One region of the Sporosarcina sp. FSL K6-1540 genome, then DNA from elsewhere that is predicted to be linked to it. Evidence: a T-box and tRNA genes for the amino acid it is inferred to sense, from the RefSeq annotation. Region 1 holds a T-box; the other holds one or more tRNA genes.
The links. A T-box is a leader RNA that pairs with one kind of tRNA and senses whether it is charged. The one in region 1 lies ahead of ileS (isoleucine--tRNA ligase), so its partner is inferred to be a tRNA-Ile.
Positions count from the first base shown of each region.

Region 2: it encodes a tRNA-Ile, which carries the amino acid that the T-box ahead of ileS (isoleucine--tRNA ligase) is inferred to sense. The anticodon was not compared.

Region 1 covers NZ_CP152018.1:277,105-283,878, forward strand. The annotation lists gene ileS (isoleucine--tRNA ligase) at 1-2,530, opposite strand, end outside; T-box leader at 2,660-2,877, opposite strand; gene MKY15_RS01320 (DivIVA domain-containing protein) at 2,930-3,439, opposite strand; gene MKY15_RS01325 (RNA-binding protein) at 3,797-4,573, opposite strand; gene MKY15_RS01330 (YggT family protein) at 4,628-4,903, opposite strand; gene MKY15_RS01335 (cell division protein SepF) at 4,929-5,378, opposite strand; gene MKY15_RS01340 (YggS family pyridoxal phosphate-dependent enzyme) at 5,375-6,067, opposite strand; gene MKY15_RS01345 (YlmC/YmxH family sporulation protein) at 6,137-6,382, opposite strand; gene sigG (RNA polymerase sporulation sigma factor SigG) at 6,465-6,774, opposite strand, start outside.
Region 2 covers NZ_CP152018.1:2,708,977-2,715,750, forward strand. The annotation lists rRNA gene MKY15_RS12735 (23S ribosomal RNA) at 1-691, shown strand, start outside; rRNA gene rrf (5S ribosomal RNA) at 845-960, shown strand; tRNA gene MKY15_RS12745 (tRNA-Val) at 1,027-1,102, shown strand; tRNA gene MKY15_RS12750 (tRNA-Thr) at 1,127-1,202, shown strand; tRNA gene MKY15_RS12755 (tRNA-Lys) at 1,209-1,284, shown strand; tRNA gene MKY15_RS12760 (tRNA-Leu) at 1,315-1,396, shown strand; tRNA gene MKY15_RS12765 (tRNA-Gly) at 1,405-1,479, shown strand; tRNA gene MKY15_RS12770 (tRNA-Leu) at 1,487-1,572, shown strand; tRNA gene MKY15_RS12775 (tRNA-Arg) at 1,594-1,670, shown strand; tRNA gene MKY15_RS12780 (tRNA-Pro) at 1,697-1,773, shown strand; tRNA gene MKY15_RS12785 (tRNA-Ala) at 1,855-1,930, shown strand; tRNA gene MKY15_RS12790 (tRNA-Met) at 1,953-2,026, shown strand; tRNA gene MKY15_RS12795 (tRNA-Ile) at 2,034-2,110, shown strand; tRNA gene MKY15_RS12800 (tRNA-Ser) at 2,128-2,220, shown strand; tRNA gene MKY15_RS12805 (tRNA-Met) at 2,263-2,337, shown strand; tRNA gene MKY15_RS12810 (tRNA-Asp) at 2,341-2,416, shown strand; tRNA gene MKY15_RS12815 (tRNA-Phe) at 2,476-2,551, shown strand; tRNA gene MKY15_RS12820 (tRNA-Gly) at 2,559-2,632, shown strand; tRNA gene MKY15_RS12825 (tRNA-Ile) at 2,637-2,713, shown strand; tRNA gene MKY15_RS12830 (tRNA-Asn) at 2,715-2,789, shown strand; tRNA gene MKY15_RS12835 (tRNA-Ser) at 2,799-2,889, shown strand; tRNA gene MKY15_RS12840 (tRNA-Glu) at 2,900-2,971, shown strand; gene MKY15_RS12845 (TraR/DksA C4-type zinc finger protein) at 3,829-4,557, opposite strand; gene MKY15_RS12850 (1,4-dihydroxy-2-naphthoate polyprenyltransferase) at 4,743-5,654, opposite strand; gene MKY15_RS12855 (isochorismate synthase) at 5,818-6,774, shown strand, end outside.

The sequences.
Region 1 (6,774 bases):
CTGCGAATACATCTGCCAGTTTTTCAGGGACAGCAACCGTTACTTTCGCTTCAAGCGATTTCCCGATAATTTTACTATTACGCGCTTCTTCCAGTGCCTTCAAAACATCGTCACGAACAAGCATCAATGTTGCGAAACGCTCACGCAATGCCTGTGCTTCTTGTCCAAGATCTTGTGCTTCTGGCATATCTGTCAGCTGAATACTTTCTTCGGTCTTGTGCTCGATAAATGCCCACATTTCATCTGTCGTATGCGGCACAATAGGTGTTAACAATTTCAACAGCGCAATCAGCGTTTCATACATCACTGTTTGCATCGCACGACGATGTGGATGATCTGCACCTTCGATGTAGACAACGTCTTTGGCGATATCTAGGTAGAACGAGCTCAATTCACCTGTACAGAAGTTATTCACTGCATGATAAACACCAGCGAATTCGTAGTTTTCATAAGCTTCACGCACTTCTTTGATCAAATCCTGTAGTCTCACATAGACAAATTTGTCTACTGTACGCAGATTTTCAAATGCCACAGCATCTGTAGCCGGATTGAAATCTGATGTATTGCCGTGTAGGAAACGCAGTGTGTTACGAATTTTTCTATATACTTCAGAAACTTGCTTGAAGTTAGAATCAGAAACCCGTACATCCGCTGTGTAATCAACAGATGATACCCACAGGCGAAGAATGTCTGCACCAAGCTGGTTCATTACTTTTGCGGGAATGATTACGTTCCCGATTGATTTACTCATTTTACGTCCTTCTCCGTCAAGAGTGAAACCATGGCTTAGCAAGCCTTTATATGGTGCATGGCCATTGATGGCAACGCTTGTCGTGAGTGATGAGTTAAACCATCCACGGTATTGGTCAGATCCTTCAAGATACAGGTCCGCCGGGTAAACGAGATCATCCCGTTCTACTAGCACACCTTGGTGTGTTGAGCCTGAATCGAACCAAACGTCCATGATGTCCGTCTCTTTTGTAAACTCTCCGTTCGGACTGCCTTCGTGGGTGAAACCTTCTGGCAGTAAATCTTTTGCTTCTCGTTCGAACCAGACATTCGATCCGTTTTCACGGAACAATTCCGAAACGTTGGCAATTGTTTCATCTGTAATGATTGGTTCACCGTTTTCAGCGTAAAACACTGGAATTGGAACACCCCATACACGCTGACGTGAAATACACCAGTCACCACGGTCTCGAACCATGTTATACAATCTTGTTTCGCCCCATGAAGGTGTGAATTTCGTATTTTTGATAGCATCAAGTAATTCGGTACGGAACGATTCAATTGAAGCGAACCATTGTGCAGTCGCGCGGTAAATAACCGGTTTTTTCGTGCGCCAATCGTGTGGATACGAGTGGGTGATGAATGATAATTTCTTAAGCGCGCCCACTTTGTCGAGTGCCTCTGTAACTGCTTTATTTGCATCTTCATAAAACAGACCTTCGAAGCCTGGCGCTTCATCAGTCATAACACCGCGATCATCGATAGGAGAAAGGGCATCAATACCATATGATTTAGACACGTAGAAGTCGTCTTCCCCGTGGCCTGGAGCTGTATGGACACATCCAGTACCCGCTTCGGCTGTAACATGATCACCGAGCATAACAAGCGAATCGCGGTCATACAATGGGTGCTTCGCAACAACACGGTCGAGTTCAGAACCTTTCAGTTCACGCTCAACAACATGGTCTTCCCAGCCAAGTTCTTCTGCGACAAACGTAAGTAAATCTTTAGCGATAAGGAATTTCTCTTCTCCCGCTTTAACAATAACGTATTCAAATTCCGGATGGACAGAAATCCCAAGGTTTGCAGGAATCGTCCATGGAGTTGTCGTCCAGATTAAGAAGTTAACATCTTCATCAATTACGCCAAGTCCATCTTTCACAGGGAAACTAACATAGATAGATGGTGATTTCTTATCCTGGTACTCGATTTCCGCCTCAGCAAGTGCAGATTCACTTGATGGTGACCAATAAACTGGTTTCAATCCTTTATAGATATATCCTTTTTTAGCCATTTCACCAAACACTTGAATTTGACGCGCCTCAAAAGCTGGTTTTAGCGTGATATATGGATTATCCCAATCGCCACGTACACCAATCCGTTTGAACTGGCTACGCTGATTGTCAATCTGGCCAAGCGCATATTCCTCACACATTTTACGGAATTCTGCTACTGACATTTCTTTTCTTTTTACGCCTTTGTTCACTAATGCCTGTTCAATCGGCAGTCCATGTGTATCCCAGCCTGGAACGTATGGCGCGTGGAAACCTGTCATTGATTTGTGGCGGATAATCATATCTTTCAATACTTTGTTCATGGCGTGACCCATATGAAGATCACCATTCGCATATGGAGGACCATCGTGTAATACGAAGAACGGGCGACCCGCAGTTCGTTCCTGTACTTTTTTATAAATGTCCATCTCTGCCCATTTTTCTTGCAGTAATGGCTCTTTGTTAGGTAAGTTACCTCTCATCGGGAATTCTGTTTTCGGCATAAGTAATGTATCTTTGTACTCCATGTTTTTTCCTCCTTTAAAATAGAAAAGCGCAAAAGGATCGCAGCCTTAGCCACGTCCTGTGGCTAAGACCCCATACCTACATCCTGTAGACACAAGGCACAGGCAAAAATAAAAAAATCCCCACCCCTAAAAAGGGACGAAGAATTATTCTCGCGTTACCACCCTACTTGTAGCAAACGAATTTGCTACCACTCAGACACCATAACGGGGTGTTTCCGGGATCACGTAAATTATTCCGCAATCCAGCTCGAGAGTGATTTTCATTTCCAATCCGTTGACCGGGCTTCCACCGCCCCCGGCTCGCTATTCTCAGATTTGGAAGGTACTTTCTCTTTCAACGCCTGTTCTAAATATATGCCTATAAGTATATGTGTGAATTAAGACTAAAGTCAAGTTTCCTTATGAATCCAGGTCGGCTGCCATTTCTAAACGTTCCGCATCGATTTCATACTCAAGTAAAACGTCCCAATCATCTGACTGAATCAGATCAAGTTGCGCTTCAATGAGCATTTTAAAACGTGTACGGAAAACCTTCGACTGTTTCTTAAGATCTTCAATTTCCACAGAAATTCTACGCGCGCGGGAAAGTGCCTCATTGACAATTCGATCCGCATTTTTTTCTGCTTCCTTGACAATCAATTTCGATTCTTTCATAGAGTTGCGACGAACGTCTTCCGCAGCTTCCTGAGCGATAAGAATCGATTTTTGTAGCGTTTGCTCGATTGAGTTAAAATGGGAGACCTGTTCTTCTGATTGTTTCAAATTGCTTTTCAATGTTTTGTTTTCTTCAAGTATATTTTCAAAATCTTTCATGATTTGTTCCAAAAACTCATTTACTTCATCTTCATCATATCCACGAAACTTATTGGCAAATTCTTTATTATGTATATCAAGTGGTGATAAAGCCATTTAAAGCATCTCCCCTTTAACTTATTCATTCTCTATTATACATGTTAAGGCATCAGATAACAGTTCTTTTTCAAACTATAATCTGATAAAGTGAAACTTCAATCAATGGAGAAGTTCCATTCCATTGATTGTTAAGGAACTCAGATTACGAACGCCGCGTCCTGCGGCAACATCTGAGTGACCAACATCCTGTTGGCCCGAACCAATCGGGCTTTTACGGGCAGTTGCCCCCACTTACGCTTCCGCGCTAAGGATAAGTCTTAAAATTGGGGGCTTATGACGTACAGGATGTACTAATGCCGACGTTGCCACAGGACGTGGCGATTTTAGTCGGCCTGCCCGTTAATGCGGGACAAGTCATTCTAATTTCCCAACAATGAGACGAATTTTATCTTTACGCGTTCTTCCTTCAATTGCGATCACTTTAAAACGGCCAGAACCTCTAATTGATATCATATCTGACTCTTGAAGTTCAAATGCAGGCTGATCCCTAACAGCCCAATTCACTTTCACTTTTTCCCCATGCACAAGCGTCGCCGCTTTTTGGCGTGGAATAGTTACTAATGCCGCTGTTACTACATCGAGTCGTAATGAACTAACGATATGCATTTCCTCTGTCCATGTATCTGTCGTGACAATCCAGTCTTCCGGACGATTACTTTCTTCAACCGTCACTTTCGCTTTCCCAATCGATAAAAAATTAGCCGTCATATAATCCTTTAACTCATCTGCGACCGCAAACTGGACTTGATCACCAACCACTCGGATGTCCCCGAATTTCGAACGGTCGATGCCTAATGACATCATCGAGCCCAGGATGTCCTTGTGATCAAGTTGCAAAAACTTAGAAGCATACTTCACATCAAAAATAGCTATTCGATAATCGACTGGTTCTGGTACATAATAATCTGGATAGATAAGAACTCTTCGTCTTTCCGCTTCCGGAAAAGCTCCGTACAATCCGACCAATAGCATCGAACTGCCCGCAAGAGATTCTACAATGCGCTGCTGCCTAGGATCCAAGAATCCTGTTAGTTTTGGTGAATAAGTATCTTCCACTTCACGTATCCAGCCAATCGCCATTTCGATGAAAGGCTGTTCATCTTTTCTGAAATGCTGTAGTATAGTTTCCATTTCTCCGGCTCCTTATAGAAAAATCCTCACATAAGTGAGGACGACGTAATCATTTTATAACAACATCATAAATATTGCTTCAACGCCATCAGAGATAAACCTCAACGCAAATATACCAACGATTGGTGAAATATCAATCATTCCAAGAGGTGGAATGAATTTTCTGAAAAACCCTAAATAAGGCTCGGTAATCTTCCCAAGTATTATACCAAACTTAGTTTCACGAGAAGCAGGTATCCATGACATTAGTATATAGATAATAAGAAGTATTGAGTAAATCGATATTGCTCCTGTTATTCCTTGATAAATTAACCCTAAAATATTTTCCATTCTGTTGGTACACCTCATTCAATTTCTATCGTTCAAAATAATCGGAGATTGCACCAGCAACTTCCACATTCTCCGGTACGCAAAGGAAAATATCAGTTCCTATTCGCTGGATGTCTCCTCCAAGCGCATAAACAGTACCGCTTAGGAAATCGACAATTCGAATTCCTTGATCACGCTCAATTCGCTGTAAATTCACAACAACTGCACGCTTATTTTTCAAGTGTTCAGAAATGTCTTGCGCCTCCGCATAGACACGGGGCTCAATAAGAATAACTTTGGAAGACTTTTGGACACTTTGCAAGCTGACAACCGTTGCTGACTGTTGTGGTTCGCCTGCTACTTGCTTCCTCATTGGTGCTCTGCTGCGTGGCTGCTCCTGCGCAGGACGCTGTTCTTCCCGGCGTGGCTGTTCTTGTACTTCTTTTTCTTCATCGTCTAGGTAAAACCATTTCTCAAACTTGTTTTTAATGCTCATACGTCTCCCTCGCTTTCTGCTCCGACAAGTGCAGTCCCGATTCTTACATGAGTTGCACCTTCTTCAATAGCGATAATGAAATCATTTGACATTCCCATGGACAATTGAGTACAAGGTGCATGTGGCAATTTTTTTGCCGAGATGCCGTCTCGAAGCTCCCTTAACGAGCGGAATACGGAACGAATCTCATCCATATCCTTTGTGAAAGGAGCCATTGTCATTAAACCTATAATTCGAATTTTATCATAAGCCGCCACATCTTCAATAAAGCTATCAAGTTCAGCTGGTGTTACACCTGATTTACTTGATTCACCAGAAACATTCACTTGAATGAAACAATCAACAACATGATTGGAACGCTTATGAATTTCCTTAACCAAACTCATTCGATCAACAGAATGTAAATAGTCAATTCGATTGATGATTTCTTTCACTTTTCTGCTTTGAACATTACCGATGAAATGCCAGATGGCACCACTTTGTATCGTTTCCTGTTTCCCTAGTAGGCCTTCAGGTCGATTTTCGCCAAGATGTCGGATGTTTTCTTCCAGCACCGCAGATGTTCTTGCTGTCGAAACTTCCTTCGTAACAGCAACGACCGTAATTTCAGATCTGTTTCGACCTACTCGGTCACAAGTTGCTTGTATATCTTGTTCGATTTTTTGTATTCGTTGCTGTAGATTTCCCATTATAATCACTACTTTTCCTCAATCTTTCACTTCATTGTACCAACCTAGGCTGAACATATCAATAATGAATCATTTTTCTGCATTCTTTTTGCCCACAAGCACAATATCTTTACCGATTGTTGTAATCTCTTTAAGATTGACCTTTTTCGTATCCTTGTCTTTTGTATCAAAAAAACTGTTCCGTTCTCCACCACCTACGTGCAAGGATTCAACTTTTCCAGTTACAGTGTCAATTGTTGCATCCTGGACGAATCCAAGGAACGTTCCCTTAGTAGCGTCGATAACTTCTTTTTTTTGTATTTCTGAAAACCTCATAAAATCCCTCCTTACAATGAATATATGCACATAGGCACGAGAAAAAACGCAATGCAGTTAGCACATTGCGTTACATTTATCATTATTGTTCCATCCCTTCCCGAATGGTTTGAACTGCACTCTTCTCCAATCGGGAAATCTGGGCTTGTGAAATGCCTAGTTCCTTAGCGATTTCGGTCTGCGTTTGTCCCAAATAAAAACGTTTTGAAAGAATTGATTGTTGTCTTTCATCCATACTAGATACAGTTTCTTTAACAGATACATACGTCAGCCACCGTTCTTCTGAAACCGTTTTGTCCTGTATTTGATCCATCATAAATACTGGATCACCGCCGTCACCGTTCATAGGCTCATGAAGGGACATTGGATCTTGAATTGCATCAAGGGCAAAG
Region 2 (6,774 bases), 2.3 Mb from region 1:
CTTATCGGGGCAGGAGACAGTGTCAGGCGGGCAGTTTGACTGGGGCGGTCGCCTCCTAAAGAGTAACGGAGGCGCCCAAAGGTTCCCTCAGAATGGTTGGACATCATTCGTAGAGTGCAAAGGCATAAGGGAGCTTGACTGCGAGACCTACAAGTCGAGCAGGGTCGAAAGACGGGCTTAGTGATCCGGTGGTTCCGCATGGAAGGGCCATCGCTCAACGGATAAAAGCTACCCCGGGGATAACAGGCTTATCTCCCCCAAGAGTCCACATCGACGGGGAGGTTTGGCACCTCGATGTCGGCTCATCGCATCCTGGGGCTGTAGTCGGTCCCAAGGGTTGGGCTGTTCGCCCATTAAAGCGGTACGCGAGCTGGGTTCAGAACGTCGTGAGACAGTTCGGTCCCTATCCGTCGCGGGCGCAGGAAATTTGAGAGGAGCTGTCCTTAGTACGAGAGGACCGGGATGGACATACCTCTGGTGTACCAGTTGTCTTGCCAAAGGCATCGCTGGGTAGCTATGTATGGACGGGATAAATGCTGAAAGCATCTAAGCATGAAGCCCCCCTCGAGATGAGATTTCCCATTACGCAAGTAAGTAAGATCCCTCAAAGAAGATGAGGTTGATAGGTCTGGGGTGGAAGCACGGCGACGTGTGGAGCTGACGGATACTAATCGATCGAGGACTTAACCAATTTTGAAAAGGGCTTGATTACCCTGATTCTGTGTAGCACAATGTCTGTTTTATTCAGTTTTGAGCGAATAAGTACCGTTCATAAAAAAAGTACTTGCAATTAATTAGATGATATGTTATAATAATTATTGTCTTTGAGAAAAGATCATACAAGTCTGGTGACGATTGCGAAGAGGTCACACCCGTTCCCATCCCGAACACGGAAGTTAAGCTCTTCAGCGCCGATGGTAGTTGGGGGTTTCCCCCTGTGAGAGTAGGACGTCGCCGGTCTTGTAACAATTATTACATAGGTTTATGAATAGGACGAACAACTGAAGTTTGTCGCACTTATACCCAGGAGGATTAGCTCAGCTGGGAGAGCACCTGCCTTACAAGCAGGGGGTCGGCGGTTCGAGCCCGTCATCCTCCACCATTTTATTTATAATGAAAACTATTAGCCGGAGTAGCTCAACTGGTAGAGCAACTGACTTGTAATCAGTAGGTTGAGGGTTCAAGTCCTTTCTCCGGCACCACTTTTCGAGCCATTAGCTCAGTTGGTAGAGCATCTGACTTTTAATCAGAGGGTCGCAGGTTCGAATCCTGCATGGCTCACCATTTTTATGACTTAGTGTCATAATTTATATTGCGGGTATGGCGGAACTGGCAGACGCGCTAGACTTAGGATCTAGTGCCTTCGGGCGTGGGGGTTCGACTCCCTTTACCCGCACTTATAATGCGGAAGTAGTTCAGTGGTAGAATACGACCTTGCCAAGGTCGGGGTCGCGGGTTCGAATCCCGTCTTCCGCTCCATATTTTTGCCGGGGTGGCGGAACTGGCAGACGCACAGGACTTAAAATCCTGCGGTAGGTGACTACCGTACCGGTTCGATTCCGGTTCTCGGCATTAATAACTTTTCACTTATATGCGCTCGTAGCTCAATTGGATAGAGCACCTGACTACGGATCAGGAGGTTGTGGATTCGACTTCTGCCGGGCGCACCATTATGTTTTTAAACTTTATAATTCTTCGGGACGTAGCTCAGCTTGGTAGAGCACTTGGTTTGGGACCAAGGGGTCGCAGGTTCGAATCCTGTCTTCCCGACCATTAAGATTTTTAAGCAGATTCGCCGCTTAAAGAATATACCATTTTAAGTAGATTTGTGCTTTAATAATTGCCAGCTATAATGGGGCCTTAGCTCAGCTGGGAGAGCGCCTGCCTTGCACGCAGGAGGTCAGCGGTTCGATCCCGCTAGGCTCCACCAACACAATTTTAATAAAGATCCTGGCGGCGTAGCTCAGCTGGCTAGAGCGTACGGTTCATACCCGTGAGGTCGGGGGTTCGATCCCCTCTGCCGCCATCTTAAAGGACCTTTAGCTCAGTTGGTTAGAGCAGACGGCTCATAACCGTCCGGTCGCAGGTTCGAGTCCTGCAAGGTCCACCACTATTATATACAGCCATGGAGGTATACCCAAGCCCGGCTGAAGGGATCGGTCTTGAAAACCGACAGGGGAGTCAAATCCCGCGGGGGTTCGAATCCCTCTACCTCCTCCATTTTTAACTAGTGGTGAAATTAAATAGTACTTATATTGTTGTCGCGGGGTGGAGAAGTGGTATCTCGTCGGGCTCATAACCCGAAGGTCACAGGTTCAAATCCTGTCCCCGCAACCAAATGGTCCCGTGGTGTAGCGGTTAACATGCCTGCCTGTCACGCAGGAGATCGCCGGTTCGATCCCGGTCGGGACCGCCATTTTTATTAATACTATAAGGTTTAGAATAAGTTAACGACTTAATGTAAACTAAATACGTGGCTCAGTAGCTCAGTCGGTAGAGCAAAGGACTGAAAATCCTTGTGTCGGCGGTTCGATTCCGTCCTGAGCCACCATTGTTATGCGAGTGTAGTTTAGTGGTAAAACCTCAGCCTTCCAAGCTGATGATGAGGGTTCGATTCCCTTCACTCGCTCCAAAAAGGGCCTATAGCTCAGCTGGTTAGAGCGCACGCCTGATAAGCGTGAGGTCGATGGTTCGAGTCCATTTAGGCCCACCATTCCGCAGTAGCTCAGTGGTAGAGCAATCGGCTGTTAACCGATCGGTCGTAGGTTCGAGTCCTACCTGCGGAGCCATTTATATATGGGGAAGTACTCAAGCGGCTCAAGAGGTGCCCCTGCTAAGGGTATAGATCGCGAAAGCGGTGCGAGGGTTCGAATCCCTCCTTCTCCGCCATATATAATTTGGCCCCTTGGTCAAGCGGTTAAGACACCGCCCTTTCACGGCGGTATCACGGGTTCGAATCCCGTAGGGGTCATACATAAAAGTAGCTTTACAAGTTCTTAATGAACTTGTAAAGCTACTTTTTAATTTGTTTATATATAGTTTTCTAGTTCACTTAAATTCTCACTATATATGTTGAATTAAAGAATCCCATTGAATCTACTGTGGCGCTCAATAAGGAGAGAGTTATAATTCGGGGTGTGGATTGTAGAACGCTTGACGCTTTGGGGATGCCTTTCACCGTAAGCCTGGATATCGCTTCGCATCCAGTCTAACGGCTTCGGCGACCCCTTTGCCGCGCCTGCACTAGGGTGTTCATTATCGAGAGAAATGTGATTTTGAGATGTATATGCCGAGATTATTAGGTGATTACTAGTTGATACTACTTATATTCAAGAAAGACGTACTCCAGGTTGCAGATTTCATCACAGATAATGAAATGCTCTTTCTCATATAGACCATCCAGCGTCGAAGCGATATTGGTAGGAGTTCTGTTTCATTCTTAAATAAAAAAGACAAGACTATGGAGAAGACTTCAGCCGCCAAAATTATATCTTTGGCGGCTTTTATCCAGTTAAGAAGCCCCGCTATTCTTTCGTCCCAAAAAGCTCTAGCATTTCGTGTACTTATGCCTTTGGAGAGCAACGGATGGATAACCACCAAACGATTCCCGAAAAATGTGTAGGGTGCTACGAAGTCGCATCCCTACACATCAAGATATCTCGATAATAGTAAAGAGGTCGTTCTATCTAAAGCAACTCAAAGGCAACTGCACACGCAGCGCCTAGTGTTTGATTAAATCATTTACTGGTTACTTTTGGTTAATTAACATACGTGAGCTAAAATATCCTGAAAAGAAACACCATAAGCAATGGCCTATGGTGTTTCTTTTCACTTCTTCTGATCCTCTATATAACTATCTTTTTCATGATAAGGAATATCTCCGAGAGGGGATTCGATTCCTTCATCATCCAGTTCCGCTTCATATTTCTCTGAGGCATCGGACCTGATGAAACCGCGTGACTTTCCATTTATATCGGTTCCTGTGAATTCTTCAAATACTTCGGTTGCACCATCTGAAATTCCGCTGTCGTATAACGTATTGTAGTCATCGTGATCTCCGCTGAAATCGGAAGGGGTTTCTGATGTTCCAGATTTTGCGATTTCCTGAAAGCTGTCTTCGCCATCCCGGGCCGCTCCGGAAAAAGAATTTGGGTTGGCCATGGTAAGCGTATCTTCTTCGACAGGTCGATCATTGGGGATTTCTTGCTCAGTCGCATGGTCGATGCAAAGAGTTGTGTAAGGAACTGCTTCAAGTCGCCCAAATGGTATATCTTTTTGGCACACTTCACATTTCCCATAAGAACCGTTCACCATCGCTTGTAAGGCGCTTTCTACTTTATCTAATTCAGAGCCAGCATGAACGTTTAAAGCCATGTCTTTCTCTCTTTCAAACAGTTCTGTACCCATATCACCGGGATGATTGTCATACATCGACAGCTCGCCGGCAGCTTCTTGTGCACTTTCCTTAATATCTGTTTCTTCTTCTGTTTTTGTTAAGTGATCCTTCATTTCATATAGTTCTTTTTTTAGAGTGGCTTTTTGTTTATCGTTCAACAAGTTTTGTCACGTCCTTTTTAGTAATGGCATTAGTCTGCACATACACACCGTACTTAATAAACAAAAGTACAGATTGTTGACTATCGTTACTTAACTTTCCTTTATTTCGTTCCATCTAAACATATAAATCAGAAAAAGCGTAAAGCTTCGAGTTAAATCGAGGCTTTACGCTTTTTTTTTATTAGTTAGAGCAGATGCCCAATGAGTATTCCGATCCCTAATAGTAAGCCGAATAAAGTGTTCGTAACTGCAGTGTTTTTCATCGCAGGCATCACATGTATTGGGATGTGATTTTTTCGGAACACAGTAATCGCTCCAATCGGCTTTTTGATACTAAGAAATACAAGCAGTGCCCATGGAGTAAGATGACCGAAGAGAATCATTGCAATAATCCAGCCATAGGAAATAATGAAAAATAGCATTAGGATTGTAATTGCGTTGTAGCGGCCCACAAGAATAGCGAGTGTTTTTCGTCCGCCTTCCTTATCGCCTTCTAAATCACGTATATTATTTGCTAGCATAATACCTGCGACTAGCAACATACTTGGGATAGATAGCAGAACCGCTTCTGTCGTTACTGTTTCTGTCTGGATATAAAACGAAATAAGGATAAGTAACATTCCCATGACAACACCGGAAAACAGTTCTCCAAATGGCGTGTAGGCGATAGGATACGGTCCTCCAGTATAAAAGTAGCCTACCATCATTGACAGGATCCCGACGACTGCGAGCATCCATGAGGTTTCCATACATATATAGATACCAATAAGGACGGAAATCCCGTAAAGCATAAAGGCAAGATTCAACACGGTTTTTGGTTTTACACCATTACGGACGATTGTACCGCCGATACCAATGGACTGTTCTGTATCAAGTCCTCTTTTAAAATCATAATATTCATTGAACATATTCGTTGCCATTTGGATGAAAACACTCGCGACGAGCATGGCGATGAATAAAGGAAAATGTAATTTTCCGTAAGTTAGTGCAATCATGGTACCGAGAAATACAGGTGCAAAGGCTGCCGTTAGTGTATGTGGACGTGTAAGCTGCCACCAAATACGCCAGCCTTTATCCGCTTTTATTGTCTGTTGCAATTTGGCTCTCTCCCTATCCTTTTAATGACCCTATCTATTGTACTCCAAAATGGGTGGAGTGAACATATGGACTGCTTATTATGTGCTGAAACGACATTGATTCGGTATGATAGACTATAGGTATTGTTTTAAATCAGTCGAATGAATGTACGGAGGGAAAATAATGAATCGGAAGTTGACCGCTACCCGTGAATCTCAATTAAATGTTAGGCAGAATGAGCTGCGTTTTTTTACAGAAACTGTCGATGCGGGGAGAATCTCACCACTTGCGTTTTTTGAAGCAGGGGATTCGTGTTACAAAGATGAACGTTTCTATTGGCAAAATGCAGATAAAACTTTAACGCTTGTTGGTATTGGACATGCTACGGTATTAACAAGTGATGGAACGAATGATCGTTTCACACATATTTCAACAAGTTGGAAAAAATTATGTAGTGCGCTTATTAAAGAAGAAAATGATCGGGAACCTGTTCTTTTTGGAGGTTTCTCGTTTGATCCGAAAAGTGTTAAGCAATCAGAGTGGGATGCATTTCCATCGGCCCATTTCGTTGTACCTTCTTTCCAGTTGTCGATTACGAATGGTAAGACAGAAATTTCCATTAACCTCGTAACAAAAAGCAACGATGGGGCAGAACAGTTTGAGAAGTTAAGGGATGAAAGAGACCGTCTAATTCATATCGCGCAAGTCGAGGAATCCGCTCTGCTTACAAAACCGGAAGTTGTGTCAATAGAGGAACTTTCGAAAGAACATTATCTGGAAACCGTTGCAGATGTCACAAAGAAAATTAACAATGGTGAAGCTGAAAAAGTAGTAATTGCACGTTCGGTTAAACTAAACTTTGCAGATGACGTGCCGGCTGTCACTGCACTTCATCATATATCAAATGAACAGCAGGAAAGTTATCACTTTGGATTGCAAAAAGACGGCCAATTATTTTTTGGTGCTACACCTGAACGTTTAATTGAAATATCAAATGGCCGTGCGTATTCGGCATGTGTTGCGGGTTCCATTAAACGAGGCAAGTCGGCAACTGAAGACCGCGAACTTGGCGATGAACTTCTTGAAGATAGAAAAAATCGAGAAGAGCATCAATATGTCGTTAATATGATTTCACAAGTG